DNA from 4 places in the Alteromonas sp. ABH4_457 genome. Region 1 is predicted to be linked to each of the others. Evidence: predicted binding sites of a transcription regulator. Region 1 holds the regulator's gene; each other region holds the start of a gene.
What was found. The regulator sigma-54, encoded in region 1, starts transcription at its own class of promoters, with help from an activator protein. The targets are predictions, from matches to a motif close to GTTGGCACGNNNNTNGNNT.

Region 1 (7,973 bases):
ATTGCTGCGACTCTTGCCAGTACAGGCACACCAGCCTTTTTCATGCACCCTGGCGAAGCCAATCATGGCGATCTCGGCATGCTTAGTCAGACAGACATATTGCTGGCCATTTCAAATTCCGGAGAAACCGGCGAACTGGTGAACCTGCTTCCCGTGGTCAAGCGGCTGTCTGTGCCTGTCATCGCGATGACGAATAGCGAATCAAGCACCCTCGGCCAGCATGCCGATGTGGTACTCAATGTCAGTGTGGAAAAAGAAGCCTGTTCGCTGGGGCTTGCACCGACCTCTAGTACTACAGCAACCCTGGTAATGGGTGACGCGCTGGCCATTGCACTGCTGGATGCTAAAGGATTTACTTCAGATGATTTCGCCCTCTCTCACCCGGGCGGCAGTCTGGGCCGGAAACTGTTACTCAAAGTGGGCGATATCATGCTGACCGGCGACGCTCTTCCTCTTGTATCGTCTGCCGCGACCATTTCACAGGCTCTGCTGGAAATATCTTCTAAAGGTCTGGGAATGACAGGTATTACAGATGACAGCGGCAAACTCGGCGGTATTTTTACCGACGGCGATCTGAGACGAATTCTGGACGCCAGAACCGACATTCATACCACTCCGGTAGCCAATGTTATGACCCGCGGCGGGAAAACTACCCGCTCCGGTACACTGGCAGTGGAAGCGTTAAATTTAATGGAAAAACACAAGATCAGTGCGCTGATGGTGGTGGATGAAAATGATCACCCCGTGGGCGCATTCAACATGCATATGTTGCTTAAAGCAGGAGTTCTCTGATGGGACATGAAGTCACTTTTTACGGTGTGATCAGTGAAGAGCGGTTTGAAAAACTCAAAGGGCTGAAACTGCTCGTTTGTGATATCGACGGCGTATTTTCTGACGGCAGAATTTATCTTGGCAACAATGGTGAAGAGTTAAAAGCCTTTCACACCCGCGATGGCTATGGCGTTAAGGCATTAATAAACAGTGGTGTGGACGTTGCTGTCATTACCGGCCGCGACTCGGCCATTGTAAAGAATCGCATGACCGCTTTGAATGTGAAGCACATTATTCAGGGTCAGGAAGATAAAGCCACGGCTATGGCTCAGTTGTGCGAAAAGTTGAATCTGGCGCCATCAGAGGTTGCAGCCATCGGTGATGATATGCCGGATCTTGGCATGTACCGGTTTGCCGAAACAAAAATTGCGGTGAAAGATGCCCATCCGGCCGTCACCCGCGAAGCGAACTGGATCACCACAAAAAATGGTGGATTCGGCGCAGTACGGGAAGTCTGTGATGTGATTTTACAGGCGCTCGGCACGCTGGACACCATACACGGGGCCAGCGTATGAACCGTTTAGGGATCAGTATTTCTGCGCTGTTTGTTATGGCGCTGCTGATGTACCTTCCGGTCTGGATGGCAGAAGAGCAAGCACCGGCGAAAAAAGCCGGAGCAGACGCTTTACGCCCTGCCTATAAAGCAAAGAATTTGACAACTACGCTGTATAACGAAGAAGGCAAACTCAACCACGAAGTCTTTGCCGCCTCTATGGAGCATTACGACCAACTAGGCTTTGTGTTATTCGACCAACCCAAATACACTGTCTATGTGAATGATGACGAGGCCCCATGGCAAGTCACCGCTGATGAAGGCACACTCTACAACGATGACCTGATCCAGCTGGAAGACAATGTGCTGATAAAAAGCCTGAACCCTGAAGAGTTTATCCAGACCATCACAACCAATTTTATTAAGGTGAATCTGGATGACAAAACCATGACTTCAGACCAGCCGGTAGATATACGCGGTGTACAGACCATCATTAAAAGTAACGGTTTCAATGCAAACCTGCGTACCCAACAATATGAGTTAATTGATCATGTGCAGACAATTTATTCCCCGGGCAGTTAGCCTTTTCGCAGCAATAGCGCTGCTTGCTGCTGCCGGTGAGGCAATGGCCGGCTCCGGTGATTTTGAAAAGCCTATTACCGTGGATGCTAAGTCACAGTTTATTGACGGTAAAAAGAAGAAATCGGTTTTTAAAGACGATGTGAAGATTACCCAGGGTTCACTCATCATTGCCGCAGATGAAGTTGAAGCCATCGCCAGTGAAGGCGAAGGGAAAGAGGTTTTTATTGCCCGCGGAAAACCAGCCACTTATTCTCAAACGCTGGATGACGGCGCAAAAGTAAAAGCCAGCGCAAATGAAATTCGCTACGAAGTAGCCAAACAACTTATTTCCTTGCAAGGTGATGCGAAAATCCAGCAAGATACCAGCATGGTCCAGGGAGATAGCATCACCTATGACATGTCAAAAGAGCAACTTCTGGCAACCGGCGGTGAAAGTAACAGCAACGGCCGGGTAACCACGGTTTTCCGTCCTGACACAGTTAAAGAGCTGAAGGAAGAGAACAAGACTTCAGACAGCAACGAAAACGAGGGTAACTGAGTTACATGGCAACCCTGAGTGCGACTCACCTGGCAAAGTCGTATAAATCACGCCAGGTCGTCCGTGACGTTAGTTTATCGGTTTCTACCGGACAGATAGTAGGTCTGCTGGGTCCTAACGGTGCAGGTAAAACCACAACGTTTTACATGATTGTCGGTCTTGTGCCACTGGACAAAGGCAAAATCCTCATTGATGAGCAGGAGCTGACGCACCAGCCAATGCACGAACGTGCCCGCCGGGGAATTGGCTATTTACCCCAGGAGGCATCCATTTTCCGCAAGCTGACCGTACATGAAAACATCATGGCGATATTACAGACGCGTAAAGACTTAAAAAGTCATCAACGTGAACAGGAAGCGGATGCACTACTTGATGAATTTAATATTAACCATATACGTAATAGTACAGGTATGAGTTTGTCGGGTGGCGAACGCCGCCGGGTTGAAATTGCCCGCGCACTGGCAGCCAATCCGCAATTTATTTTGCTCGATGAACCCTTCGCCGGAGTTGACCCGATTTCGGTTAATGATATAAAGAAGATCATTCAGCACTTACGGGACAGAGGTATCGGTATCCTCATCACCGACCACAATGTCAGGGAAACCCTTGATGTGTGTGAAGAGGCCTATATCGTCAGTCATGGAGAACTGATTGCTCAGGGCACCGCAGAACAGGTATTAAGTAATCAAAAAGTTCGTGATGTATACCTTGGTGAGCAATTCAGGCTATAGTTAAGATATCGGGATGAGCATTTAGCGGAGATTTCGCCACCGGCACTCACACCGCTACAACCGGATGTCCTTTTTAGAGTTTATATAAGACGTAGATGAAACCATCTTTACAGTTAAAATTTAGCCAACAACTAACAATGACGCCTCAGCTTCAGCAGGCGATCAAGCTATTGCAGTTGTCTACGCTGGACTTACAACAAGAAATTCAGGAAGCTCTCGATTCTAATCCTTTGCTGGAAGTCGACGACAGCTCCGACAACGATGTAATTGAGAAAAATAACATCGACAATGATGACAGCATGCAAGAGTCTGCAACAGCCTCATCTTCTGACAGCATGGATACCGGTGAAGCACTGGAAAAGAATGATTTACCGGATGAGCTGCCCATCGACAGTACCTGGGATGAGTACATTTCTGCGTCTTCTGCCCCCGCGCCCGGCCCTTCCGGGGGTGATGATGAACAAATCTTTCAGGGTGAAACCACCGAAAATATTCAGGACCATCTGCTGTGGCAAATGCGTCTGACACCTTTTTCTGACACAGACCGCGCCATCGCGCTGGCGATCATCGATTCCATTGATGAGTCCGGCTATCTAACGGTTACCGTTGACGACATTCTGCAAAGCGTAAACAGTGAAGATATGGAAGAGCCCGTAGAAGAAGATGAGGTTGAGTGCGTACTTAAACGTATTCAGCTATTTGATCCTCTCGGTTCCGGCTCCCGCACACCGCAGGAGTGCTTGTTAGTTCAGCTGGCGCAATTTGCACCGGAAACACCGTGGCTGGAAGAAGCCAAACTACTGCTCAGAGAGCATTCCGATCTGTTAGGCAGTAAAGATTACCGTACGTTAATGCGTAAAACCCGCCTGAAAGAAGATCAGTTACGGGAAGCGATGCGTTTGCTGCAAACGCTTAATCCCCGTCCGGGCAGTGCATTAATTACGAAAGAACCCGAATATGTCATTCCGGATGTATCGGTTGCGAAGAAAAATGGCCGTTGGGTTGTAGAATTAAACCCCGACAGCCTGCCTAAGCTCAGTGTTAATCAGCAGTATGCTGCAATGAGCCGTAAAGCAAGAAACAGCAGTGATTCACAATTTATCCGCTCTCACATGCAGGAAGCAAAATGGTTTATTAAGAGCCTTGAGAGCCGGAACGATACGCTGCTGAAAGTAGCAAATTGTATTGTTCAGCAACAGATGGGCTTTTTTGAGCATGGCCCTGAAATGATGAAACCAATGGTGCTGAATGATGTCGCAGAAATGGTAGATATGCACGAATCTACTATTTCCAGGGTAACAACGCAGAAGTACATGCACACGCCCCGTGGTATTTTCGAGTTGAAGTATTTCTTCTCCAGCCACGTTGCCACTGAATCAGGTGGTGAGTGTTCATCTACAGCGATTCGCGCCCTGATTAAAAAGCTGGTTGCCGCTGAAAAGCCAAGCAAGCCACTGAGTGACAGCAAGATTGCTTCGTTGTTGGCCGATCAAGGCATTATGGTTGCCCGGCGAACAATAGCAAAGTACCGGGAATCCTTGTCGATCCCGCCGTCTAACCAACGCAAAAGCCTTATCTAACTTAAGGCTGCTCAAAATAAGGAAGACGAAATATGCAAATCAACCTTTCTGGTCATCACATTGAGATCACTGATTCTTTGCGTAATTATGTCGATACTAAGTTCAGCAAACTGGAACGTCATTTTGACCACATATCAAATGTGCACGTTATTTTAAATGTTGAAAAGCTTAGCCAAAAAGCAGAAGCAACGGTTCATCTTAGCGGCGCGGAAGTCTTCGCCTCTTCCGAAAATCAGGACATGTATGCTGCCATTGACAGCATGGTCGATAAGCTCGACAGGCAGGTCCTGAAACACAAGGAAAAGCTTAAAAAGCACTAATTGAATTCATGGATATACAAGCCATAGTCAGCCTGGACCGCACCGAGTGTGCGGTCCAGTGCAATAGCAAAAAACGCATTCTCGAAATCATCAGCGGGATTGCAGCTAAAAATAACCCCGATGTTGATGAAGCCACCGTGTTAAGTAGCCTGCTGGCCCGTGAGCGAATGGGCAGCACAGGTATAGGTAACGGCATAGCCCTCCCCCACGGTCGCCTGGCCGGACTGGAAAATGTCATCGCCATCGTAGTTACCAGCACACCCGCCATCGATTTTGATGCTATCGACAACAAACCTGTGGATATTTTCTTTACTCTGCTTGTCCCTCAGGAACAAACCGAAGGACATTTACAAACTCTGGCCATGGTTGCCGGAAAACTCAGCGATAAAGAAACCATAAAAACTATCCGCAAAGCTCAGACAAGTGATGATATTATTCGCGCATTACAGTAACTTAGTGTAATACGCACCGACAACACGTGACTTCAGGAGAAACGGCGTGAAGTTAATCATCATCAGCGGACGTTCCGGTTCAGGAAAATCAGTAGCACTTCGTGCCCTTGAGGATCTGGGGTACTACTGCGTCGATAATATTCCGGTTAATCTGTTACCAGCCCTGACACACACTGTCGCCGATGAATACGAGCAGGTAGCTGTGAGTATTGATGTCAGAAACTTGCCTAAAGAGCCTTCTGAGCTGGTTGAAATTCTCGACTACCTGCCGGAGTCATGGACTGTCACCATCGTATATATTGACGCAAGTGACGATATGCTGGTGCGCCGGTTCAGCGAAACCCGGCGGTTACACCCGCTGGCCAAACTGAATAAGTCATTGTCAGATGCCATCCAGACAGAACGTGAACTGCTGGCGCCTGTAGCGGAAAGAGCGGATTTGAATATTGATACCGACTCTCTGAGCATCCACCAGCTGGCAGAATTAATCCGCGAGCGTATCCTCGGTAAGAAAAGCTCACGACTTGTTCTGGTATTTGAATCATTCGGCTTTAAACACGGTATTCCCAAAGATGCAGACTATGTATTTGACGCCCGTTTTCTGCCAAACCCTCACTGGGAGCCGGATTTAAAACATCTGACGGGCCTGGATACACCGGTTCAGGTTTTCCTCAGTTCCCAGCCTATAGTGACCAAATTTATCTGGCAGATTCAGAACCTCATCACGACCTGGTTGCCACACCTTGAACGGAACAACCGCAGTTATGTGACTGTCGCTATCGGATGTACCGGCGGACAGCACCGTTCAGTTTATGTAGCGGAATCACTGGCGAAAAACTTCCGGGAATCTCATCCTGATGTCCAGATCCGCCACAGGGAGCAAAGTAAATAATGCGCATAGAGAAATCTCTGACTATTGTTAATAAACTGGGCCTGCATGCCAGAGCTGCAACGCAGTTAGTGCAACTGGCGAATCAGTTCGATGCCGAAGTTATTTTACAAAAAGGCGATAAGCAGGCTAATGCCAATAGTGTGCTGGGACTGATGATGATGGAAAGTCATCAGGGGGAACAGGTTACTGTGATCTCTGAAGGTCCGGATGCTGAAGCTGCAATGGATGCCGTCGAGGCACTAATTGCAGGCAGATTTAACGAAGATGAATAGCGCCGGCACACCACTGAGTGTGCAGTGCCGGCGAAGGCTTAAAGGCAAACCCGTTGAAACGTTTCATCAGTTTAATCATCTTTTTGACAGCGATGGCTTTTCAAAGCTCAGTATGGTGTGCTGAGCACAGAAAAAGTCTGATAACCGGTGGTACGGCCTGGCCTCCTTATCTGTACATAACAGACAATAATGAGCCGGCCGGTGAAGACTACCAATTGTTGAAGTCGGTTTTAGGCAAGCTGGATTATGCACTGGAAAGCCAGATCCTGCCTGAAAGACGGGTCACTCAGCAAATAGAACTGGGGCAAATTGATGTAGTTACAGGTGCAGCTTTCACACCGGCGAGAGCACTGAAAAACTATTTTTCTGTTCCTTACCGCAAAGAAACCATCAGCTTTGCCTTTCATCCTTCCCATCATGACGAATATGCCGGTAAATCTCTTGAAACCTTACTAAGGGAAGGCAAAACCCTGGCGTTAAATACCGGCGGATGGTATGGCGACTGGTTTAATGAAAAAGTCACTGAGCAGTACAGCGCGCAGCTTATTCATCTGGATTCCGTTAAACGGCGGTTACAGTTTCTGAACAGAGGCCGTGTCGATTTGGTGCTGGACGATATCAGAGTGATTAGCTTTAATGCTGAACTGCTGCATCTCGAACTGGAAATCAGTGATAATCCCGTGAACGTGCAGGACGTCCACTTCATGTTCAGTAAACAATCTGTGGACCCGGGCTTCATCGATAAATTCAATCACGTCCTGTCTGGCTATGTTAAAGACCCGGATCCTGCGAGCTGATCCTTCAACCTCACACCTTATTCTGCTGCCGTATTATCCCTGACATTTTTTTGCACCGTTATCGCGGCAAACAAACTCAGGACGAATGCCATTCCATAGAATCCTTTTTCACTCAGCAACAGGTTGGCGTTTACCAGACCAATCACTAACAGTGCAATAGCAGCACCAAGGCCAAACCAGCACAACATCAGATATATTTTCGTTGTCTGTATGCCTTCCATTTTGTCCCGCACTGTTTTTTGAACAGACACAGCAGCAAACAGTCCAAACAGAAATACAGCAAAGTAGTAGCCTTTTTCATTAAGTGGCATATCGGCATTCAGGAGTCCGGTTATGTAAGCGGCAAATCCTGTCAGCAGTGCAATAACAGAAGCAATAAAAAAGGCTTTCGTAGGTTTATTTGCGTTCATGATGATCTCCGTTTTGTATCAGTGACTGGCATACAGCACGGTTTGATGTGCCACCAGTTGATTGTTTTCCAGATA
Region 2 (7,973 bases), on a different contig from region 1:
CTGTCGTAGGTGAAACAAACGACGGATTTCTTAACGACATCCGCCGCAGAACCGTAACGAAAGCTGATGTGATTCAGGCTATCAATACAGCGCAAAGTGGCCCGGTTGCAGAGGGAAATAATGGTGCCGGTAGCGGTACCCGCGCCTTCGGGTGGAAAGGCGGAATTGGTACAAGCAGCCGTTTGCTGCCTGCATCACTGGGGGGATACACGGTCGGTGTGCTGGTACAGAGTAACTTTGGCGGCATCCTGAATATTGACGGCCTGAAAGCCGGGGAAGCGCTAAATCAGCACTACCTGTATAAAGAAATGAATAACGATACCGCTGCTGACGGCTCTATCATGATAGTGGTTGCAACAGACGCACCGCTGGACGACCGCAATCTGGAAAGGCTGGCAAAGCGGGCCATGGCCGGTGTTGCGCGAACCGGTGCCAGCCTGACAAACGGCTCCGGCGATTATGTTATAGCCTTTTCTAACGCAGATGCATTACGTCGTGACGAGCAGTCGCCGGCGCATTCATCCACCGTGATGGCGAACAGTCAGTTGTCACCTTTATTCGAGGCGGTGATTGAAGCAACGCAGGAAGCCATTTATAACAGTCTGCTGATGGCTGAGGACGTGGAGGGTTTTCACGGGAGTGTAAAAGCCCTGCCGGTAGACAAAATCCGCTCTATGTTACCGGCCGAACACGGGAGAACAGAGTCATCTGATACGTTGAGAGTGGCTACTTTTAACGTAAGTATGGAGTCGACGAATTACCCTTCTTCAGGGCTTCCGCCCGGTGATGACGTGCTTAAAAAGGTGTTGTCAGATGGCAATAATCCGCAGGTCAAAAATATTGCTGAGATCATTCAGCGCACCGCGCCGGATATTATTTTGCTTAATGAGTTTGATTACATCAAATCGCAGAGCGATGGTGTGCGGGCTTTTATTCAAAATTATCTGAATGTCAGTCAGCACGGGCAATCTGCTATCGATTACCCGTACGTTTATCTCGCGCCGGTGAACACCGGTGAGCCGTCTCCTTTCGATCTGGATAACGATGGTAAAGCCACCGGAACAGGCGGTGATGCGTGGGGATTTGGCTTGTATCCCGGTCAGTACGGCATGGTTGTATTGTCGAAATATCCCGTCGTGCATGATCAGGTGCACAGCTTGCAGACATTTAAGTGGAAAGATATGCCCGGTGCTCAGAAGCCCGTTGACCCGGCCACAGATACTCCCTGGTATAACCAAGAGGAATGGGCTGAGTTCCGTTTAAGCTCCAAGTCTCACTGGGATATACCCGTTAACGTTAATGGCCGCATTGTGCATGTACTTGCTATGCATCCCACACCGCCTAATTTCGATGGTGATGAGGATCGTAACGGTAAGCGGAACCATGATGAAATCAGGCTGATGGCTGACTATCTGTCTCCGGATAAAGGCGAATATATTACTGATGATGAGGGTAAACAATCCGGCCTGCCGGAAAACACCCGTTTCGTACTGGCGGGCGATTTCAACGCTGCCGATGCGGGTGGTAAACACCGGCCCGGCGTCATAGAACAGCTTATTGATAACCGGTATGTGAACGGCAATGTTATCCCGGAAAGTGAGGGTGGCCGTGAACATTCAACAGAGCCTTACAGCCGCAGGTTCACTGCACACTGGGGGGCAAGGGCAGATTACGTTTTACCGTCAAGATATGGTTTTGAAGTGACCGGTAGCGGTGTTTTCTGGCCCGAAAAAGCCAGCCCGTTGTACCGTCTGGTGAAAGATCGTGAAGCGAGTTCTGATCACCGCCTGGTCTGGCTGGACGTGACGTTAACCGGTAAGTGATTAAGCAGGCCGGACAGTTGTATTTCTGTCCGGCCTGCAATGATTAGCTGCGGTTGCTGTTGTTACGTCTAATTACTTTGCTTTCCAGCGCAGGATTAGCAAGCTCAAGTACAACGGCGCGCTCTAAAATGATATTGCCGTTAACAACCACATCTTCCGTGATTGAAAGCACCGGTTGTTCGGATTTTTTCTTCATCCAGCCATTTTCAGTTTCTTCAAATACGATGTCGCCGTAGATACGGGTATTGCCTGACAAGGTGACATTACCATTTTGCGTTGTGACTGAGCCTTTTATCTCGCCATCCGGCACCGTAATATCGCCATTCACTGTTTCCAAATCGCCTTCCACCAGACTATTCACAGAAAGCCCGATATTGCCATTTACCGTAGACATATCACCAAACACATTCAGGTTTTTACCGGCATTAATATCGCCGTTAACCGTACTCGCTTCATTGATTGCAGCGTTATCTGCAATACTGATATTGCCGTTCACCGTACTGACATCTTCAGCAACAGTAAATGTTTGCAAAGTCACGTCTCCGTTAACGGAAGACACATCGCCTGCATGACGGCCTTCATAGATGGTTACCGATCCCAGTACACTGCTTACATCGCCGCCATCGTGATAATCACCGTTCCCACCGACATTGATTACACAGCCTGATAGCGTGACAGCACATAAAAGTGATAAAGCAATAATTGAGCGATTCCTGTTTAGCATTCTATTTTCCGTTTTGTAGTGATGTGTGTCCGGTATGGCGTTAATACTCCCGTTTTTTGCCGGGAAGCATTCACTTAACAATGAGCAATAACCGCACACGAATGAGTGTAAAAAGTATGACAAGTTCAGCAATTGCTGAGCCAAAAGTGATTATGTATTTAAAATCAGTGGGTTATGGATTTTTGGCGTGCAGGGGAAGGGGAGAGCGTATCCGGGAGTAGTACGGAACACCACATTTTGGTGTTCCGGACCAAAAATGCTTACTGATCGAGCGGGGTATTAAAATCTTCTGACAGTTCGAAGTCACCTTCTACGGTGGTTAGCACATTACCGTCGAAATTAAGTACCAGTTGCTTCTGGAAATCTTCACCGCGTTTGGACATACCGCGCTTCATATCGTACACGTAATACCATGTGCTCTTATCAAAAGAGTCTTCAACAACAGGGTGGCCAAGAACATAAACAACCTGCTCTTTGGTCATGCCAACACGCAGCTTTTTAACGTCACGTTCGTCCAGAAAGTTGCCCTGTGGCACATCAATCCGGTAGATCCAGTTGTTACAGGCAGTGGTGAAAAATACAGCGGTTAACAAAATAGCGATTTGATACAACTTCATGCGTGAGCTTGTCCAGTTATGCTTTGATTATAGTGACAGGCATTACCTTTGCCGGCAAACCAGTGTCAGAATGCGGCTGTCGCAAAATAATGCGCGACAGCATGCTACCCAATCACCTATGACCAATCAACCGCTTATTAGTTCGATTCTGCACTTTCTAACAGTTCTCTGGCATTTGCCAGTGCTGATTCGGTTACCTTATCACCGGCAAGTAACCGGGCCAGTTCGTCTATCCGGTCCTGCTTCGTTAATGGCAACATCTGTGTTTCTGTTGTACTACCATCACTGAACTTGGTCACAAACAACTGGTTATGGGCCTGTGCAGCAACCTGAGGTAAGTGCGTAACACACATGACCTGACTCACTTTACCCAGCCGGCGTAACAAACCACCTACAATGGCGGCGGTAGGGCCGCTGATCCCTGTATCGACCTCATCAAAAATCATGGTCGGTGTTGCGTGTTTGTCGCTGGTCAATACCTGAATGGCAAGCCCGATACGCGACAGCTCACCGCCCGACACCACTTTTTCCAGTTTATCTGCCGGTTGGCCGGGGTTTGTGGACACCAGGAAAGTCACATCATCCAGACCTGACGCTACAGGCGTTTTGTCTTCCTGATAATCGACAGCAATATCGATGACCGCATGAGGCATATTCATCTGACGGATTTGCCCCTGAATCGCTTCTGCCAGCTTAACCGAAGCAACATGCCTTGATGCCGAAAGTGCCTCACAGGCCTGACGGTAAGCGTCTTTAGCTTCAACGACCTCATGCTGCAAATCTTCCAGACGATTCTCATCCTGCTCCAAACCGGCAAATTCTGCCGCCAGTGCCTGGTGATGCCCGAACAGTTCTTCAGGCATCACGGCATGCTTTCGTGCCAGCTCCATGGCTTTACTGTAACGGGATTCCACCTGTTGCAGCCGCAGAGGATCTATTTCAAGGTCATCGCAATAGCTGCGTAATTCTCTGGCCGCTTCTTCTACCTGAATAGAGGCATCGTTCAGCAAGGCAATAATCGGCGTCAGGGCGCTGTCGTGTTCTTCCAGCTCAGACAGACGGTCAAGACCATTTTGGATAATGGATAACGCGTTACCCTCATCATTCTCATACAGGTTATAAAAACTCGTTTGCGCCTGTTCCAGCAATGTCTGGCCGTTACTCAACCTGCGGTGCTCAATTTCCAGTTCGGTAAATTCGCCGTCTTCAATAGCAAACTCATCCAGTTCCTGTACCTGATAGGCCAGCAGTTGCTGACGGTCAGCACGTTGTTGTGCCTGTGTTTCCAGGTTTTTCAGTTCCGACTGTTTTTGTTTCCACAAGCGGTAGTTATCTGACACGGCGCTCAGCAAGGCAGGATGCGCGGCATACTGATCAACTAGTTTTCGCTGATAATCGTCTTTCAAAAGCTGAAGATGAGTATTCTGGCCATGGATAGCAATGAGGTACTGGCCGAACTGTTTCAGCTGTTGCAGCGATACCGGTGTGCCGTTAATGAACGCTTTCGATCTGCCTTCGCGGGAAATGACACGGCGTACAAAGCAGCTGTCGTCATCTTCATCCAGCAATTCCTGCTCATCCAGCCAGGCCAGTGCAGCTTTATGGCCTTTCAGATTAAAATGGGCAACGATTTCTGCTTTAGGCGCGTCTTTACGCACCGCGCCGGCATCGGCCCGCTCACCCAGACAAAGGCTGAGTGCATCAATAGCAATAGATTTACCCGCACCGGTTTCACCGGTGATGGCCGTCATACCAGACTCAAGATTGACAGATAATTGCTTAACAACAGCGAAATTTTTGATCGACAGATTAACCAGCATGTGTTCACCGCAGTATGTTTATACAGTATGTGTAAATATATACAGTATTTTGGCTGTGTAAAGTAAAGTTTTTTCTACGTTGAAAACGCCCGGGTAAATTGCTTTATTATAATTTTTATTAAAAACCTGCGCACAAGGCATTACAGGCTGGCAAACTCAAACAATGGAAGCAAGAAACGGATTACCGCAAACGTTCGCTGGCTGAGAGGGCCATGTGGCGATATAAATCCCTGACCGGTGACAAGCTTCGTTTGCGGGATTATGACGCGCAGGTGGGTGAAGTCATGGCCCGGGTGGCAGTGTTGAATAAAATGGCCTCGTTAGGGATGTCCTTGAGCCAGATGATCCGCTCAGTGAACTGGGGTTAAGGGGAAATCTGTCCTAAATAACTGTTCTTAAGTGTAGATCACCCCATAGGGGGAACTCAGTGTGATTTCTGCGATCAGATCAATCGCCAAAAAGAAATTATCGAGAACCACACTGAGCATGAACAGAATATCATTGATTGACCGGGCTGAGCGACGCCGTTTAGAAAAAATCGTCCAATGCAGTAAGGATAAACGCTTTAGTCGTCGGGCAAATGCGGTGCTTTTGGTACACAAGGGCCAATCCCGTAAGCGTGTTGCGTTATTACTGAGTGCTGCACGTTCATCAGTCAGTCGCTGGTGTAAGTGGTATGAAGAATCAGGAATAGAAGGTTTAAAAGATGCTGAGCATGGCAAACCGGCTTATTTGCCTGGTGACGCGATAGTCAAACTCTTGTTTCTGTTGATTCACTGGACACCTCAGGAGCTGGGCTATCAGCGTAGCCGTTGGAGTTCGGAATTGCTGGCTAAAGTGATTTACGAAAATACTGGCATTCGTATACATAGCTCGACGTTGAGACGGTGGATGCCAGAACTTGGCATCGTTTGGCGCAGAGCAGCCCCGACTTTACGGATCCGCGATCCACACAAGGAAGAGAAACTTGCTGCGATTAAAGCAGCGCTTGATAAGTGTTCTGCTGAGCACCCTGTGTTTTATGAAGATGAAGTGGATATTCACCTGAATCCGAAGATAGGTGCTGACTGGGGATTTAGAGGACAACAGCGGTTAGTCCCAACGCCAGGACAAAATGAGAAATATTATCTGGCCGGTGCGCTTAACGCGGGTACAGGTAAAGTGCTTTATGTTGGTCGTCATTCAAAATGTTCAGAGATATTTATCCGCCTAATGAGGCACCTAAGAAGAACATACAGAAAGGCGAAGACAATAACGCTGATCGTGGACAATTACATCATTCACAAAAGTAAGAAAACACAGGCATGGCTGAAGCAAAATCCCAAGTTTATTCTGTTGTTCCAGCCAGTCTACAGCCCCTGGGTTAATAAGATTGAAAAGTTGTGGCATGCCTTGCATGAAACTATCACTCGCAATCATAAGTGCACGGAAATGTGGCAACTACTCAAAAGGGTACGGCGGTTTATGGAGACCGCATCACCATTCCCTGGCAATGACCACGGGATGGCAAAGGTGTAGCAGACTTCGGATCAGTTATTTAGAAGATGATTTGATCAACAAGGCTAGGGTTGAAAGCCCTAGCCTTGTTTCTCATTTGCACTCTGCTGTAGTGATTTTGGCTCAACCGGAGCAGTAATATTCAGTTTCAACTCAATTTCTTCAAGCGACAGCTGTTTGGTTTCCGGTACTTTTCGCCAAATGAAGATAAACCCGAGTAAACAAATAATGCCATAAATCAAAAAGCTCCCTTGTGCTTCAAAAGTATGATTAATCAATGGAAAAGTGTAAGTTAAAACAAACGAAGCAAACCAAAGAGTAAAAGTACCGATAGCCATAGCTACGCCACGAACCCGATTAGGAAAAAGCTCAGCTAGTAATACCCAGGTAACAGGTGCCAATGTCATCGCATATATTGCAATTGCACACAGTACCAGCAGCAGAACAGGCAAACCTAAAGTGCCTGTTTGATAAGCCAGTGCAATCAAGGCATAAATAATCGTCAAACCAATTGAACCGAATAACATGAGTTTACGTCGCCCTAGACGGTCAACTAAAGGTAAAGCGAGTAAAGTAAAAATTAAGTTCACAGAGCCGGTTGCTACAATGGATTTTAGTGTATCGTCAATATCAAATCCTGCGCTTGTAAAAATTTCCTGCGCGTAATTAAATACTACGTTGATGCCACACCATTGCTGAAATGCAGCCAGTACTATACCAATGATTAACACGGGTTTAAGTGATAGCAAATCCTCAAATCCACTGCCATGCTTTACTGACAAATTAGCCTTTAGTTCGGTTAGAACCTTACTTGTGTAGCTGCTACTACCAATTTTAGCCAACACTTCTCGCGCTTCAGTAAAGCGAGCTTTTTGCGTTAGCCAGCGTGGTGATTCAGGGATTAAAATGGCCAGAATTAAAAATAACATTGCCGGAACTAGCTCAGCCGCAAACATATAACGCCAGCCAATTTGTCCGTTCCAGGTATGCATTAGCTGAGCTTGAGTCGCAGCCGCCGAGTTTGGCTCTGCAATCACTAAATTGATGAGTTGTGCTGCTAATACACCAATAACTATCGTTAACTGATTAATCGAAACTAACTGTCCGCGTTTTTCAAGCGGACTCAGCTCAGAGATATACATAGGCGAAACAGTTGACGCTATGCCAATTCCGACCCCGCCGATAATTCTGGCCCAAACAAAAACATCCACATTGTCGGCCCATGCAGTTGCTGCGGCTGAAATAACAAACAAGACGGCAGACAATAGCAATGCTTTTTTCCGACCAAATGTATCTGAAATTTTGCCAGATAAAATAGCGCCGAAAATACAGCCAATTAATGCAGATCCCATTAACCACCCCGAAACTGAAGGGTCAGACACCGCAAAAAAAGCTTCATAAAATGGTTTAGCACCACCAATTACTACCCAGTCATAACCAAATAAAAAGCCACCGCATGCTGCGGTTAAACTGATCATCCAGATATAAGTCA
Region 3 (7,973 bases), on a different contig from region 1:
GCCGCCGTAATGACTCACGATAGCCTGGTGACCTAAGCATATACCCAATACCGGAAAAACACCCTGTACCTTTTTAATCAGTGCGGGCATGCAACCGGCTTCATGGGGCGCGCCCGGACCCGGCGACAATAACAGCAATACCGGCGCTTTTTCTGCTTCCTGCTGCATGCGGGAGAACAACATGTCTGCATCTACCGTGTTACGGTACACAATGATGTGTAAATCCAGTGCCCGTAGCTCGTCAACCAGGTTATAGGTGAAGGAGTCTACATTATCGAGCAGAAAAACGGTGATTTTATCTTTCATGATCAGGCTCCCTGTTTCAAAGAGCGGCGAACCGCGTTGATGACAGCCTGCGCTTTGGTGCGGGTTTCATTGGCTTCAGACTGGGGATCTGAGTCGTAAACCACACCGGCGCCTGCCTGAATATAGGCACGGTCGTTTTTCACAAACGCTGAGCGGATAACAATACAGGTATCCATATCGCCGTTCCCGTTTAAGTAGCCCACAGCGCCGCCATAGCTTCCCCGACGTTTCTTCTCAACCTGGCGGATTAATTTGGCCGCACTGACCTTTGGTGCGCCGACCAGGGTGCCCATGTTCATGCAGGCCTGATAAGCATGCAGCGCATCCAGATCGGTTCGTAACTGACCCACGACCCGGGAAACCAGGTGCATCACGTGAGAGTAGCGGTCTACTTTCAGCAGGTCTTTCACAAAACGCGTGCCCGGACGGCTTACTTTCGCCACATCGTTACGGGCCAGGTCGACTAACATAATGTGTTCGGCTTTCTCTTTGTCATCTTCACGCAAATTCAGTTCAATGCGGCTGTCCAAATCCGGATCGATTTCACCATTCGCCCGTTTGCCTCTGGGGCGGGTACCGGCGATGGGGTAAATTTCCACCTGATTCGATGATTTCTCGTATTTGATTGCCGACTCAGGTGACGCGCCGAATATAGTAAAGTCTGCATCCTGCATATAAAACATATAAGGACTTGGATTACTGATTTTTAATTGAGCGTATGCGGTTAACGGGTCAGGACAAGGTAAGGAGAAAGTGCGGGAAGGTACAACCTGGAAAATGTCACCGGAAAGGATATTGGCTTTTAAGTCGACAACGTCCTGCTTATAGGTTTCATCGTCTTTGTCGACATCCACATCCATAGCATCCTGAGCCCCGGGCGGGATAGTGGCAGTACTCGCAGGTATATCTGTGAGTCTGGCCTGCAGCCGCTCCAGTCGCTGTGCCACATCAAAATAACTTTGCGCCACGTTAGGGCCGCTGAATACGCTGCCGATTAAACGGGTCTGGCGGGTTTGATGATCGACAGTGAGTAAGGTCTCTGCCAGATAGAATACATAGTCCGGACAGTCATTTTCGCCATCGGGTACATCAGGTAAGTTTTCGAATGTGGCCAGCAGATCATAAGCAAATACACCACCCAGAAAGACGGCGTGGGGATGCTGCCGGATTGGCGTGATTTTCTGAACCAGTAACCGCAGTGCGTCGAATACGCTGGCCGCTTTCAGCCGGCTGTCTTCATCCAGGGCATTATCCGCAGCGTGGCAGGTGAGCGTTACCGTTACTCCGTCTCTGACAACACTGGTATTGTCCGGGCGCTGTGCTTCAATCAGCGGTAATACAGATTCGCCGTTGGGGGTCAGTGCAGTGCAGATAACCTGATTACCTTTGCACACAAGGCGCATCGCGGCATCTACCATCAGCAGGCTTTGCAAGTCGTCCTTGCTGTCAATTTCTGCTGATTCTAACAACAGTGCATTTGATTTTCCGGCACAAAGGTGGGCAAAGGCGGCTAACGGATCGTTCAGGTAGGTACCTGACTGTTCGATTGTTTCCACTTTGCCGGGCTGGGTGCCCAGTTCAGCTAAACTCATTGTCGCATTTTCTCCAACTGCGATTAAAAAAAAAGGCCCGTTAAACGGGCCTTTATTGTGTTCTTTTACGCACTCACGCGTACACCGCCCGTTACTTCAGGGAGTGCCACCACCAAACTGCTTTTACTAAAGTGCTGATTGATAATTGATTACGCATGATTTCTCTGTCATAAACTTCGATAGGCATCGAAGGCGTTAGTACGTATAATATGCCCTATAGAAGAAAACAAAAACGAAGTTGTGTCAACCGTAAATTTGCATAAGACATTGAAAATCGATCTACATAGTCATACAAAATTTTCCGACGGCCATTTAACGCCGGAAGAGCTGGTGCTCCGCGCGCACACCATGCAGGTGGATGTGCTGGCCATTACCGACCATGATACCCTCGCCGGTTTACCGCTTGCCCAACAAACTCAGGCAAAGCAAAAGCGTGTGATGGCGATCATTAACGGCGTTGAAATCTCCACCGCCTGGCATGGGTTCGATATTCATATCGTCGGCTTAAATGTGGATGTGGAAGATGCATCACTCAACAGCTTTCTGGCTGAGCAAAGTACAATACGCAAGGAACGTGCGGTTAAAATTGGTGAAAAGCTGCAAAAATGCGGTTTTGACGGTGTGCTTGAAAAGGCGCTGAATCTTGCCGGTGTGGGGCAGGTGACCCGTGCACACTTCGCACGCGTATTAGTTAATGAATATGGTGTTGCGACCATGGATGCCGCCTTTAAAAAGTATCTTGGAAAAGGGAAACGGGCCGCCGTTAAGGCTGTGTGGCCCGGCATGGAGCAAGCCATATCTCATATTCGTGCTGCCGGTGGTCAGGCTGTACTTGCTCATCCCGCCCACTATGACATAACGGCAAAATGGTTGCGCCGTCTGGTCAATGATTTTGCACATCACGGTGGACAGGCCATCGAAACGGCTTTTCCCGGTATTAATCCTGACAAGCAAAAGCTTATCAACGAGCTTGCCAGCGAGCACAATCTTTTGGCTTCGGCGGGTTCTGATTTTCACTTCCCGTCCAGGTGGACAGAATTGGGGCGTAATTTAGGTATCGCTTCTCACCTCAAGCCAGTCTGGCATGACTGGGCACTGCCCGCCCATCAGTAACAGGACATTGTAATGAGTCAATTTTTCTATATTCATCCTGAAAATCCACAGCAGCGATTGTTAAATCAGGCTGTGGAGTTAATCCGGCAGGGCGAGGTAGTGGTGTATCCCACTGATTCCGGCTACGCCATTGGCTGCCAGATGGAAGACAAAAAAGCGTTGGAACGCCTTTGTCAGATAAGGCAAATCGAGCACGACCACAACTTCACTCTGATGTGCCGTGATATGTCCGAATTATCGTTTTATGCCAAAGTGGATAACACCGCCTTCCGGCAAATTAAAAACAACACACCGGGCCCGTATACCTTCATTTTCAAAGCCACCCGTGAGGTACCCCGCCGGTTACAAAACCCGAAGCGGAAGACCATCGGGATCCGTGTACCGGATAACGTGATTGCACTCAAGTTGCTGGAAACTCTTAATGAACCGCTGATGTCCACATCGCTGATCCTGCCGGGTAAAGAAATGGCAGAGTCTGATCCCGATGAAATCCGCGACAGGCTGGAAAAACAGGTAGGATTGATTATTCATGGCGGGTATCTTGGTGAAGATCCCACCACCATTGTCGATTTCTCTGAAGGCAATGCGGAAGTGATCAGGGAAGGCAGTGGCGACCCGTCACCGTTCCTGTAAAACAATCATAGCACGGACGAACAGCACGTAAGATGACAGACGAACAAACGCCGGCGGCAGTAAGCGACCCCGTTCAGCAACCTTTGCCACTGGCGTTTATCAATGGTGAAGCGGTCATTGAAAAGCCGTCAGATCTGTACATTCCCCCCGATGCACTGGAAGTCATTCTGGAAACCTTTGAAGGCCCGCTGGACCTTCTTTTGTACCTTATCCGCAAACAAAAATTCGAAATCGTAACCTTACCCGTGGCAGACATTACGGCGCAGTACATGGAATATGTGGAGGTTATGAAAACATTGAAGCTGGAATTAGCTGCCGAATATTTGCTGATGGCAGCGATTCTGGCTGAAATTAAATCCCGGTTACTGCTACCAAGGCGAAGCGATGAACCGGAAGATGAAGAAGACCCGCGAGCGGAGCTGATCCGCCGGTTAAGAGAATACGAAGCCGTTAAAGAAGCTGCACAATCATTGGATGAACAGCCCCGTATGGAGCGTGATGTGTTTGCAGTGAAGGCTGATGTGGCTCTGAGTGTGCAACCGGTGCGGATAGAGCCGGATGTGTCACTGCAGGAGCTTGTGCTGGCATTCAGCCATGCCATGAAGCGGGCTGCTGCATTTGAACATCATACAATTGAGCGGGAGGCGCTGAGTACCCGTGAGCGCATGAGCCAGATTCTGGCTATGGTAAACAGTGAGACCTACACACCGCTGGATGCGTTATTCACGCCGGAAGAAGGCAGAGCAGGTGTGGTGGTGTCTTTTCTGGCGATTCTGGAATTAGTAAAAGAACAGCTTTTATTGTGCGTTCAGACAGGACCATTTGCCAGAATTCATGTAAAATTGGGCCGTCATGAAGAAGATTAATAAAGTCCAGCTTAAGCAACTGGTCGAGGCCGCACTGTTTGTTGCCGATGCGCCAATGACTAAACTGGCACTGCGAGAGTCTGTGCTGGCTGAATTTACAGTCAGTGAACGGGCGCTGAACGAGGTGCTCAAAGAGCTGGTGCTGGACTATCAGCCCAGAGGGATTCAACTGGTTGAAGTGGCCAGCGGATATCGTTTTCAGTCACTGGACAGCTTAAGCCCCTGGCTGAGCCGCATGTGGCAGGAGAACGCGCCCCGTTATTCACGTGCAATGCTGGAAACACTGGCGTTAATTGCTTACCGTCAACCCATAACCCGCGGCGAAATTGAAGCGGTACGCGGGGTGGCAGTCAGCAGTAATATTATCCGTACCCTGACAGAAAGAGACTGGATCAAAGTGGTAGGGCACAAAGAAGTGCCGGGCAGACCGTCGTTATATGCCACTACCAGACAGTTTCTGGATTATTTTTCGTTAAAGTCGTTGGCCGATTTACCCGGATCTGAGGTTTTTGAAGGGCTTGAAGACAACGAACAGCCGCCTGCGACGGCTACACTAGAGGCACCGTCTGACGACGACCGTGCGATTGAAACCGCTGAACAAAAGCGAGAAGAAAATGAGTGAAAAGTTGCAAAAAGTCCTGGCTAACCAGGGACTGGGCTCCCGCCGTGAAATGGAACGGTGGATAGAAGCCGGAAGGGTATCGGTAGATGGCAAAATTGCGACACTGGGCGACCGTGTTGAACCCGGCCAGCAAATCCGTGTAGACGGTCATCTGTTATCCCGTCAGGCAGAAAAACCGGTATGCCGTGTATTAATGTATAACAAGCCGGAAGGTGAATTATGCAGCCGTCACGATCCTGAAGGCCGCCCCACAGTATTTGACCGTCTGCCAGCTATCCGCGTGGGACGCTGGATTGCCGTAGGACGGCTGGATATCAATACCAGTGGCCTGTTGTTATTCACCAATGACGGTGAACTGGCAAACCGCTTAATGCACCCTAAATGTGAAGTTGAACGTGAGTATGCTGTACGCGTATTCGGTGAAGTGTCCGGTAAAACGCTGAACACGCTGACCAAAGGGGTTGAACTGGAAGATGGTCTGGCGCGGTTTACTGAAATCAAAGCCCGTTCTAAGCCTGCCGGTGAAGAAGAGAGTATGAACCGCTGGTACAACGTGACGTTGTCTGAAGGCCGTAACCGCGAGGTACGTCGCTTGTGGGAGTCTCAGGAAATGCAGGTCAGCCGTCTCGTTCGCGTGCGCTACGGACCGGTGGAGCTGCAAAAGCGTTTACCGCAGGGGGCCTGGGTAGAGTTGCCGCTGGAGCAGTTAAATGCCCTTCGTAAACTGGTGCAACTGGACGATGAAACACAAACGCTGGTGGATGTAAGACAGGGTAAACTTGATCATGCCCGCCTTACCCGTATGCGCCGCTCGGTGAAAAAACACCGTACACGGCAGTCTCATCAACGTAATCAGTCAGCCAGCTCTGACTGACTGGAAGGGCGTTTCTTTAAACAGGTACGCCCGTTATCAATACCGTGCCGGCGGGCAACCTGAGCAATCAGCCCGCGGTGCGTTTTGAGAAATTCATCTAATTTTTCCAGCATCGCCGGATACTGCTCACTGGAAATCCGCAGGCTCTCTTTCTTATCCTGAATATGTTCTGATGCCACAATGCGTTTACCTGACAGCTTCAGTGCTGCAGTTGCATCATTCAGCAGTTCGCTGTCTGTGATAATGGCATCAACCTCACCGTCAACCAGCGCCTTTACCAGGTGTGTCGGCTCAGAGAATGACACTATTTTTGTGTAGCCTTTACGTTCCTGTTCTAACCAGTCACTGGAAACCGGCTGATCTTCAATAATACCCAGTGCAGTCACGTCGGGGATTCGCATCCATTGATTCTCAGGCAACACACGGGTGATTTCACAAATACCGACCACAGGCTGGCTGTAAAATAGCGTGCCGTCTGTGGCAGACCAGCGGGGGTGATCCGGAAAGCGGAAATCAATCATGTTTTCTTTAAACCACTGATCGTAAGCGTCGCCCTGAAGGGGCACATATTCCAGTTCAAAGCCCTCTTCAAGAGCAAATGCTGTCATCACCGCATCGAGCACCGGGTGATATTTGCCACCGTTTACCGGGTGGACCTGTCTGCCTGAACTGTCTTCGACACCTACAAAGAAAGTATCTTTCGCCGCAAAAGCATGACCTGAAAGCAATACGGCAGCGAGAAGAGTGATAGCGCGTCGCATCGTATTCGTCCTGTTCACTTAAACTTTAGTCGTAACACAAGCCTATCAATGCAATTGCCTTTGCACGATAAGACCGTTGGCATGCAAGTATTAAAACCAATACCTGAAGAAAGTGAAGTAATCTGTATTCAATGTCTTAGCGTAGACAAGGTGAATTCATAATACAGGAGAAGATAATGCAATCGATGCCTCAATTAGGTGTAGGTACGTTTCGTTTAGAAGGAGAGGTAGCAAGAAAAACGGTTTCAGATGCGCTTTCCACCGGCTTCCGCCATATCGATACCGCCCAGTTTTATGGCAACGAAGAAGAAATCGGCAATGCAATTCAAACTGCCGGTCTTCCCCGTGAAGAACTGTTCGTGACCACCAAGGTATGGCACGACCATCTTGATAAGGGTCACTTCATTCCGTCTGTGCATGAAAGTCTGAACAAACTGAAAATGGCCTATGTTGACCTGCTGCTCATCCACTGGCCGTCACCCAATGATCATATTCCCATGGAGTCATATTTGGCGTCACTGAAGCAGGCTAAGGAAGAAGGTTTAACGCGCCATATCGGTGTGTCTAATTTCACCATGGCACAAATCGACAAAGCGGTTGAGATTCTGGGAGAGGGCGAGATACTCACTAACCAGATAGAGCTTCACCCGTTTATGCAAAACCGTCAGGTGGTTGAACATTGTATGCAGGCTGGTATTTCCACTACCGCCTATATGCCCTTCGCGGTGGGCGAAGTCATGAAAAATGATGAACTCAAAGCCATTGCTGACGCGCACGGAGCCAATCCTGCACAGGTTGTACTGGCGTGGATGGAAGTAAAAGGTATCCATGCCATCCCTTCATCAACGAATAAGGACCATTTGCAGGCGAACTTCGATTATACCGCTGTCAAGCTGTCAGAAGATGATGTGGCGCGCATTGATGAGCTGGACAACGGCGAACGTATCGTGGATCCGGATTTCGCGCCGCAGTGGGATTAATATCCTTTTACATTTAACCACCCGTAATTGTCATAAAGGGTTTGCCGGCTGCACTTTCATCACCATATAGTGGATAGGATGTATACGCCTGATGACGTGCAGTCAGGTAAGTAATGCAACATTAATACAAGGACAAACGTGCTACCGGATAATAAACAGCAGCAGCTCCGGCGTGCAAAACGCATCGCGCTTTTCTGGCTGGTGGGAGCTGCGTTTGTCTTTATTC
Region 4 (7,973 bases), on a different contig from region 1:
TGTGTTTGTAAACTATCAGAAAAGTCAGTCGCCCAAGTCACTGTCACGACGTTTTCCGGAAGGGTTAGGTATTGCTCATTTCGACAGTCAGACGGGGGCACTGACCATTGCCGGCTGTCCTGACTCCATGAGTGTGCCGGCTATTCTTGATGTACTGCCGCCGCCGGCGCAGGATTGCTACGGTAAGCCTGTCGCGCCTCCGGGCAAAGAAAAGAAAAGCTGGTGGGAACGTTTGTTTGGAAACTAAGGCTTTTTCTTATCGAAAAAGCCCTGTAGTCAGAACTGGCAGCGACATACGGCTCAGTAAAAATCTGTCCCGCTACCAGATCTGACTCAGGGAAGGCCCTACGGGAGCTCGTTGGGATTAGTGAAAGCGGTCTGCAATGTGTTGCACACCGCTGAATAACACTGCGCTGGCGAGATACGCGACAACCGGTCCCAGCGCAAGCAACAACAACGCACCTGATGTCATCATCATTACTCTCCTTTGATGTCTTCAAAAGAAATAGCATCTTCCTGTTTAAGATCACGGATCTTGATGTCAGCAACCAGTGTTTCTTCAGCTACTTCAGGTTCGGCCTGATACGTGGTGTTGGCCACTAGCTGAGTCACTTCAGACAGGATTTCTGTGCGCACATTATCGATTTGTTGCTCAACCATCTCAGATAAATAGCCCTGAAGCTGGCTTTGCAATGATGTTTCAGCCATTGCCGGTATAGACAGAACAGAAGTAGCAACAAGTGCAAGTGCAGTGAATTGACGACGTAAAGTAAACATAATTTCTCCAAAGTTAAGGTTAATAAACTGCACTCTTACTGACTTCCCGGCAGTTAATTGTTAAGTCGCATTAACTTTAGCGATAGTTGTGCCAACACGAATAAAAATTTTAAAGTGTTGATTTTAAGCTTTTTATTTTGTCGGTGTGGAAAAGCTTAGATAAGTGTAAATAGTATAAACACTAAGAATTAGTAATTTTGAAAACTCTATTTGGCGAATTTGACCAGGTATGATGTAAGGGGCTGACAGGTGAGTCAGCCCGCGATAATTTTGGTTATGGCCGGGGCATAGCTTGCCGCCCCGACAACATCAGAACAGCTTAATGCGCGTCTTTCTTTTTAGAAAACAGTGAAACAATACCCACAATTACTGAACCGGCAATCAAACCAGCCACACCATCAGTGATAAGGGAAATGACAAAGCTGAGTTGCTCCACACTGTGATTAATGGATTCAGCGAGGTGGTGCATAAACGGAATATTGTGAGTAAGGATGCCACCGCCAACGAGGAACATAGCAATGGTGCCGACAAAAGCGAGGGTTTTCATTAACAGAGGCGCAGCAACGAGCAGGGCGCGGCCAGTGACACGCTGAAAACCGTTGTAGCCGCCGGTGAGTGATTTTCTGAGCAGATACAGACCGACGTCGTCCATTTTCACAATGCCGGCAACCAGACCATACACACCAGCAGTGATCCCAACACTCAAGGCGCACAACACACCTACCTGAGTAACAAAATCAGCCTGCTGCACGCTACCCAGTGCAATGACGATAATCTCTGCGGACAAAATAAAATCAGTCCGGATGGCGCCTTTAATCTTGTCTTTCTCAAGCGCCACAAGATCAATATTTTCCTGCGAGAGTTTTTCAATTCTGGCTTCGCGCTCTGCTCCATCTTCTTTATGGAAAAGCCGGTGCAGTACTTTTTCAGCCCCTTCGAAACACAGGTACAGACCACCAATGACCAGCATGACGGTGATCAGAACCGGAATAAAAGCGGAAATAAGCAGCGCAGCAGGTACCAGGAACACTTTGTTCAGCAGCGAGCCTTTTGCCACAGCCCAGACCACAGGCAGTTCTCTTTCGGCACGCACTCCCTGAACCTGGTTGGCATTTAATGCAAGATCATCACCCAGAACCCCGGCTGTTTTCTGCGCAGCCACTTTAGACATGGCGGAAATGTCATCCAGCAAAGTAGCGATATCATCAATCAGGGCGAGTAAGTTAGCGGCTGCCATAGGTTTTCCTCAATAAGAATCGGGGCATAGGTTATCTGTAGAAGCCCTTATACGCAATACAGACTAATTTTGATTCTCTTCTTCTTTGACCCCTTTATTTATCCGCGCATCAATGAATTTCTCAAACCCTTTGCCCCTGTCTGAACAGGTCGCCCGTCCACCGGTAAAACGTGAAATAAATGCCAGGGTTTGGGTGGTTTTACTACTGCAATCCACTTCAACGGCAGGGGGCGGGGCATGAGGATCTTCTTTTTCTGCGCCTTTGCGGGGATCGCTGATATCCGGTGACGTTTTTGCCCGCCTGAGTTCTTTGGCTACCTGCTCAGCATCCTGCTGTGTACTGGCAGCCTGTTGCCGGCTGAAAAAAGCATCCAGAGCACGGCGCGATGTTAATGACGGTCTGGTTGAAACCGTGCCTGAATCTGTTGGCGCAGCCGGCTGCGCAATAACAGAAGAGACAGGCGGTTGAACCGGCTCTGACGTTTCAGGCTGCACAGGTTGTTGCGGCAACGACTCTTTTACTGCCAGCGGTGTTTTGACGTCAGGCGGGGCTGCCTGTTCCGGAATTGGTTTGGACTCCGGTGCGGCCAGTTCAGGTTCAGGCTTGTCGGGAGCCGGTGCGGCCAGTTCAGGTTCTGGCTTGTCGGGAGCCGGTGCTTCCGGAATGGTTTCCGGTAGTGTGTCCGGTTCCCGGACAGCCTGAGGTTGTGGCAGACGGATTAACGTCGCCGTGATGGGCTTACTGACCACGGGCTCCGGAATATCGCGCTTACTTTCCATCAGCGCCAGCGCGGCAAGCAATATAAGGTGAATAATAACAGACACGACAAAGACCCCGCTTTTCTTTCCTGAGCGGGGGGGATCAAATGTTGGCCTTTGAGGGGCAAAGAAAGCGGTGTCCGTGGTTTCCATACGCGACAGAAGACCGTTGAAATAAGATGAAGTTCCCGGTCTTTACACAAGCACGATTCTGGTTGCCCAATTGTGGTGCGTTATTTTGCCTTCGCACGATCATGGTGCGTAATTTTTAGGCTCTTCATTCGTTTTAATGCATAAATATCTGTTTTTTATAGATTAAAATTTGTGGCATAGGACTTGGTTTACTTCAGCAACCCCCGCTAAAAGCGAAAACAAACAACCATTATTTGGGAGCAACACATGAAACTAGTCACAGCTATCATCAAGCCATTCAAGCTGGATGATGTTCGTGAAGCCATTTCAGAGATCGGTATCGACGGTCTTACCGTTACCGAAGTGAAAGGGTTTGGACGTCAAAAAGGACACACTGAATTATATCGCGGCGCCGAATACCAGGTGGATTTCTTACCAAAAGTAAAACTGGAAGTTGCTGTTCAGGCAGACCAGGTTGATCGTCTGGTAGAAGCCATCGTTGGCGCAGCAAAAACGGGCAAGATCGGTGACGGTAAAGTATTCGTCTACGACCTTGAACATGCTGTTCGTATTCGTACCGGCGAAGCTGACGCAGACGCGCTGTAAAACAACACAATAAGAAATTGCGGAGAAAACAATGGAAATCACATTTGAACTCGGGTATGCATTAGATACCTTCTATTTCCTTATTTGCGGTGCGTTAGTCATGTGGATGGCTGCCGGCTTTGCCATGCTTGAGGCGGGTCTGGTTCGTGCTAAAAACACCACTGAAATTCTGACCAAGAACGTGGCGCTGTATGCCATTGCCTGTACTATGTATATGATCTGCGGTTACAGCATCATGTACGGCGGTGGTGACTTCACATTATTCCTTTCAGGTATTGTTGGTGACGGTGCAACAGGTGTTGCAGAAGAACCGGCTACCTACGCGCCTTCAGCTGACTTCTTCTTCCAGGTAGTATTCGTTGCCACTGCAATGTCTATCGTATCCGGTGCGGTTGCTGAGCGTATGAAACTGTGGGCCTTCCTGGCATTCGCAGTTGTGATGACTGGTTTCATCTATCCAATGGAAGGTGCATGGACATGGGGCGGTGAGTCTGTATTCGGTATGTACGTGCTGGGCGACAACGGTTTCTCTGACTTTGCAGGTTCCGGTATTGTTCACATGGCAGGTGCTGCTGCAGCCTTAGCCGGTGTACTGGTACTTGGCGCACGTAAAGGTAAATACACTGCAGATGGCAAAGTAAATGCTATCCCGGGTGCTAACCTGCCTCTGGCGACTTTAGGTACATTCATTCTGTGGATGGGTTGGTTCGGCTTCAACGGTGGTTCTGTTCTGGCAACAGCTACTGTAGAAAGTGCTAACTCTGTTGCGGTTGTATTCATGAACACCAATGCCGCCGCTGCCGGTGGTGCAATTGCTGCTCTGCTGCTGGCCCGCGTAATGTTCGGTAAAGCTGACCTGACTATGGTACTTAACGGTGCACTGGCTGGTCTGGTAGCCATTACTGCTGAACCTTCAACGCCAACGCCTCTGATGGCAACACTGTTCGGTGCGTTAGGTGGTCTGCTGGTTGTTCTGAGCATCGTGTTCCTGGACAAACTGAAAATCGATGATCCTGTAGGTGCTATCTCTGTTCACGGTGTAGTTGGTCTGTTAGGTCTGTTACTGGTGCCGGTAACTAACGAAGGTTCTACTTTCGGTGGTCAACTGTTAGGTGCTGCTACAATCTTTGTATGGGTATTCGTAACCAGTCTGATTGTTTGGGTAATCCTGAAAGCTGTAATGGGCATCCGGGTTTCTGAAGAAGAAGAATTTGAAGGTGTTGACGTTGCTGAATGTGGTCTGGAAGCATATCCTGACTTTACTTCAGGTCGTTAATCTTCAACACGGAGACTTGATTGGGCAACCTATAACAAAAGCATAATGCTCAACTCACCAAAATTTGAACCCCGCATCTGCGGGGTTTTTTCTGTTTAATAGAAATAAATAATTAACATCTTTTAAAAAATAGATTGGTCGTTTTCCGGCTCTCTGTTGTACGCATAGTTACACCAACTATCGTGCTTTTCCCAGGAGACCGTTATGAGTAAAAAACCAACTCTCACCACCAGCGCGGGCGCGCCCGTCGAATCTAACGAAACCAGCAAAACAGCGGGCGCAAGAGGTCCGGTTCTGCTGACAGATTATCAGCTTGTTGAAAAGCTGGCACACCAGAACAGGGAGCGTATTCCTGAGCGTACGGTGCATGCCAAAGGCTGGGGTTTGCAGGGTACATTTACAGTGACCCACGACATTACCCGGTACACCTGTGCCGACCTGTTCTCTGAGATTGGCAAAAAAACCGAAGTGCTGAGTCGCTGGTCTACCGTTGCCGGCGAATCAGGCGCTGCTGACACCGAGCGTGATGTACGCGGTTTCAGTCTTAAGTTTTATACCGAAGAAGGTAACTGGGATATGGTGGGTAACAATACCCCAATCTTCTTTATCCGCGACGCGTTTAAGTTTCCGGATTTTATCCGTACTCAAAAGCGCCATCCGAAAACGAATCTTCGCAGCCCGGAAGCGATGTTTGATTTCTGGGCCGGACAACCTGAGTCTGTGCATCAGGTCACCATTCTGATGTCTGATCGTGGTATTCCTAAGAACCCTATGTACATGAACGGCTACGGCTCACACACTTTCAGTATGTGGAATGCCAAAGGCGAGCGTTTCTGGGTGAAATTCCACTTTAAAACACAGCAGGGGCATGAACATTACACCAATGATGAGGCTGAAGAGATCATAGGTAAAACCCGTGAGTCTTATCAGGAAGACTTAATCAATGCCATCGAAGACGGCAAATATCCTAAATGGACTCTGTACATTCAGGTGATGCCTGAAGAAGAGGCAGGGAAGCAGGCTTATAACCCTTTCGACCTCACCAAAGTGTGGCCTCATGGTGATTTCCCTCTGATTGAAGTGGGCGAACTGGAAATGCACACCGTGCCTGAAAACTACTTCCAGATGATTGAGAATGCAGCCTACAGCCCGTCAAACGTGGTGCCCGGTATCGGCTTCAGTCCTGATAAAATGCTGCAGGCCCGGGTGTTCTCCTATGCAGATGCTCACCGTTATCGTTTGGGAACTCACTATGAAGCCTTACCGGCTAATGCGCCGAAGAAAGCGGAATTGAACCATTATCATAAAGACGGTGCGATGCGCTTCTTTACCAATGATTATGGTAATCCTGACGCCTATTACGAGCCAAACCAGCACAACGGTCCGGTGGCTCAAATTAAGAACCCGGAACCACCGCTGCGCATCGATGGCGATGCTGACCGCTACTATCAGGAAGAATCGGACATTGATTACGTGCAGCCAAGAGCCCTTTACAACATGTTCTCTGACGAGCAGAAAGAAAGGTTGTACAAGAACTATGCTGCCGCGATGGGGCCATGTTCAGACGGCGTAAAAGAGCGCTGGTACGCTGTTCTTGAAAAAGTACATCCTGACTACGCTGCAGGTGTCCGAAAAGCGGTGGAAGCGTTGGATACAGACGTTAACGCGGTGCCCATCACCGAAGACACGCCTCTGGAAGATAAGTAACAGTTGCCCGGTCACGGGCAATTAAACTGAAAAACATAACACCCGGCAGATGCCGGGTGTTTTCGTTGTGAAGAACCAATCGCGGGGAACCGGACCCCGCGTAATTTCTTACATCAGGCCGTTTGCTTCAATGCACCTGTACGGGTTAACGTACCAGCCGGAGCTGATGTGCCTTCTGACGCCACACTATCCGGTTCTTTTACCAGGTAAGTCGCCAGCTCTTCATCTGTAACCAGACGTACCACACGCATACCGGACTCTTCGTAATCTGCGTTAATAAGCCCGAGTTCAGCGAAGCGGGCGAACAAATCACAGGACGGATACGCACCCCATTTCTGTTTGAACACTTCAGCGTTCGATACGATATCGCATAAGTGATTTACCGGTGGGTTGTAGTGAGCGTGGAATTGCTTGAATACATGACGGCCGGTGTTAACCAGATAAAGGCCTGCCTGGCTGCAACGTGCAGCAAAATCCAAATCGCCGATACCAAAGCCATGATAATCGAGATCGAACCCGCCTACACGCTCATAATCCTTCCGGGTGATACCGAATATATTAGTATCGAACTGCACAAACGGGACTTTTTCTGCGGCAGTGGCCTGAGGAAGGGCAAGCTGCTGCACATAGCTTTCGTTAATATCTTCCGCTTTTTTATCAAGCTGGCATACATTGGCGGTGACAACCTTACCGATGGCGAGTGAACGGACCAGATTTTCCAGTAAAGATTCAGGGCAGATGCAGTCCACATCAAGGTAAATAAATTTGTCGGTTTTGCAGGTATCGAAACCACGGTTACGGGCTTTCGGGATCGGAAGTTCATCACTTGCTGCAAAACGGTGCACGATAGGGAAGTTTTCGCTACTTAATAGTGATTCGTCACTTGGCGGAGCCATCCATACAATCACCATTTCTTTTGGTAAAAGTGTAGAGCGTTCTATGCTGCTAATCAGGTTAGACAACTGCTGGGTACGTCGCTTAACAATAGTAACAATACTAAAATCAGTGCTCATGGCGTCGTCTCTCTGTCGGTTCATGTCCCTGCGGGACGGGTTAATTTCCAACCACAGATACGGCTCGTGGTGAGTCTGTTAGAAAAACAGTGAATAAATCCGCAAAATTACTGCAAACTTAGTTCCACCTTTAAACTAAAGTATAGTGAACGGGCTAACTTCGCGTTAATTCGTCATTTTTTGTTTTCTGGCCTGCCCGGATGAATTGCAGGGCGGAGTGTGTTAAATATGAATTTACAGAAAGCCGGTAATTTTTACAGTGGTTAGACAGAGCGGGGAAATGCATTTGCGACTGATAAAAAAGAGTCTGAAGCCGGTTATCACCGGTATGGTATTACTGGGCGTGTCTGCCGTCGCCTGGGCATACGACCGGATCACCGGTGAAATGTTTGCCAGCCGTTCTGAGGTTATTGCACAGCACGGGATGGTAGCCACCAGTCAGCCGCTGGCGACCCAGGTGGGGCTG

Region 2: the regulator sigma-54 is predicted to act here: its motif matches at 2,674-2,692, upstream of ACXAGR_RS18045 (DUF4097 family beta strand repeat-containing protein).
Region 3: the regulator sigma-54 is predicted to act here: its motif matches at 6,843-6,861, upstream of dkgB (2,5-didehydrogluconate reductase DkgB).
Region 4: the regulator sigma-54 is predicted to act here: its motif matches at 3,097-3,115, upstream of glnK (P-II family nitrogen regulator).

Annotation. Positions count from the first base shown of each region.
Region 1 is NZ_JBSWXN010000008.1:352,524-360,496, reverse strand. It holds gene ACXAGR_RS21530 (KpsF/GutQ family sugar-phosphate isomerase) at 1-792, shown strand, start outside; gene kdsC (3-deoxy-manno-octulosonate-8-phosphatase KdsC) at 792-1,346, shown strand; gene lptC (LPS export ABC transporter periplasmic protein LptC) at 1,343-1,906, shown strand; gene lptA (lipopolysaccharide transport periplasmic protein LptA) at 1,875-2,444, shown strand; gene lptB (LPS export ABC transporter ATP-binding protein) at 2,450-3,175, shown strand; gene ACXAGR_RS21505 (RNA polymerase factor sigma-54) at 3,271-4,755, shown strand; gene hpf (ribosome hibernation promoting factor) at 4,788-5,075, shown strand; gene ptsN (PTS IIA-like nitrogen regulatory protein PtsN) at 5,084-5,527, shown strand; gene rapZ (RNase adapter RapZ) at 5,574-6,419, shown strand; gene ACXAGR_RS21485 (HPr family phosphocarrier protein) at 6,419-6,691, shown strand; gene ACXAGR_RS21480 (substrate-binding periplasmic protein) at 6,745-7,488, shown strand; gene yiaA (inner membrane protein YiaA) at 7,506-7,898, opposite strand; gene ACXAGR_RS21470 (DUF2145 domain-containing protein) at 7,917-7,973, opposite strand, start outside.
Region 2 is NZ_JBSWXN010000007.1:50,641-58,613, forward strand. It holds gene ACXAGR_RS18040 (P1 family peptidase) at 1-1,823, shown strand, start outside; gene ACXAGR_RS18045 (DUF4097 family beta strand repeat-containing protein) at 1,867-2,547, opposite strand; gene ACXAGR_RS18050 (outer membrane protein assembly factor BamE) at 2,808-3,164, opposite strand; gene recN (DNA repair protein RecN) at 3,302-4,984, opposite strand; gene ACXAGR_RS18060 (hypothetical protein) at 5,197-5,352, shown strand; gene ACXAGR_RS18065 (IS630 family transposase) at 5,471-6,502, shown strand; gene ACXAGR_RS18070 (sugar porter family MFS transporter) at 6,562-7,973, opposite strand, start outside.
Region 3 is NZ_JBSWXN010000007.1:40,937-48,909, forward strand. It holds gene ACXAGR_RS17990 (aminodeoxychorismate/anthranilate synthase component II) at 1-306, opposite strand, end outside; gene ACXAGR_RS17995 (anthranilate synthase component 1) at 309-1,898, opposite strand; gene ACXAGR_RS18000 (PHP domain-containing protein) at 2,166-3,011, shown strand; gene ACXAGR_RS18005 (L-threonylcarbamoyladenylate synthase) at 3,024-3,644, shown strand; gene ACXAGR_RS18010 (segregation and condensation protein A) at 3,677-4,510, shown strand; gene scpB (SMC-Scp complex subunit ScpB) at 4,497-5,132, shown strand; gene rluB (23S rRNA pseudouridine(2605) synthase RluB) at 5,125-6,006, shown strand; gene ACXAGR_RS18025 (type 2 periplasmic-binding domain-containing protein) at 5,985-6,767, opposite strand; gene dkgB (2,5-didehydrogluconate reductase DkgB) at 6,944-7,747, shown strand; gene ACXAGR_RS18035 (DUF445 domain-containing protein) at 7,886-7,973, shown strand, end outside.
Region 4 is NZ_JBSWXN010000002.1:162,642-170,614, reverse strand. It holds gene mrcB (penicillin-binding protein 1B) at 1-247, shown strand, start outside; gene ACXAGR_RS03950 (hypothetical protein) at 478-777, opposite strand; gene ACXAGR_RS03945 (DUF808 domain-containing protein) at 1,097-2,014, opposite strand; gene ACXAGR_RS03940 (hypothetical protein) at 2,078-2,926, opposite strand; gene glnK (P-II family nitrogen regulator) at 3,173-3,511, shown strand; gene ACXAGR_RS03930 (ammonium transporter) at 3,543-4,787, shown strand; gene ACXAGR_RS03925 (catalase) at 4,992-6,494, shown strand; gene ACXAGR_RS03920 (glycosyltransferase family 2 protein) at 6,608-7,531, opposite strand; gene ggt (gamma-glutamyltransferase) at 7,836-7,973, shown strand, end outside.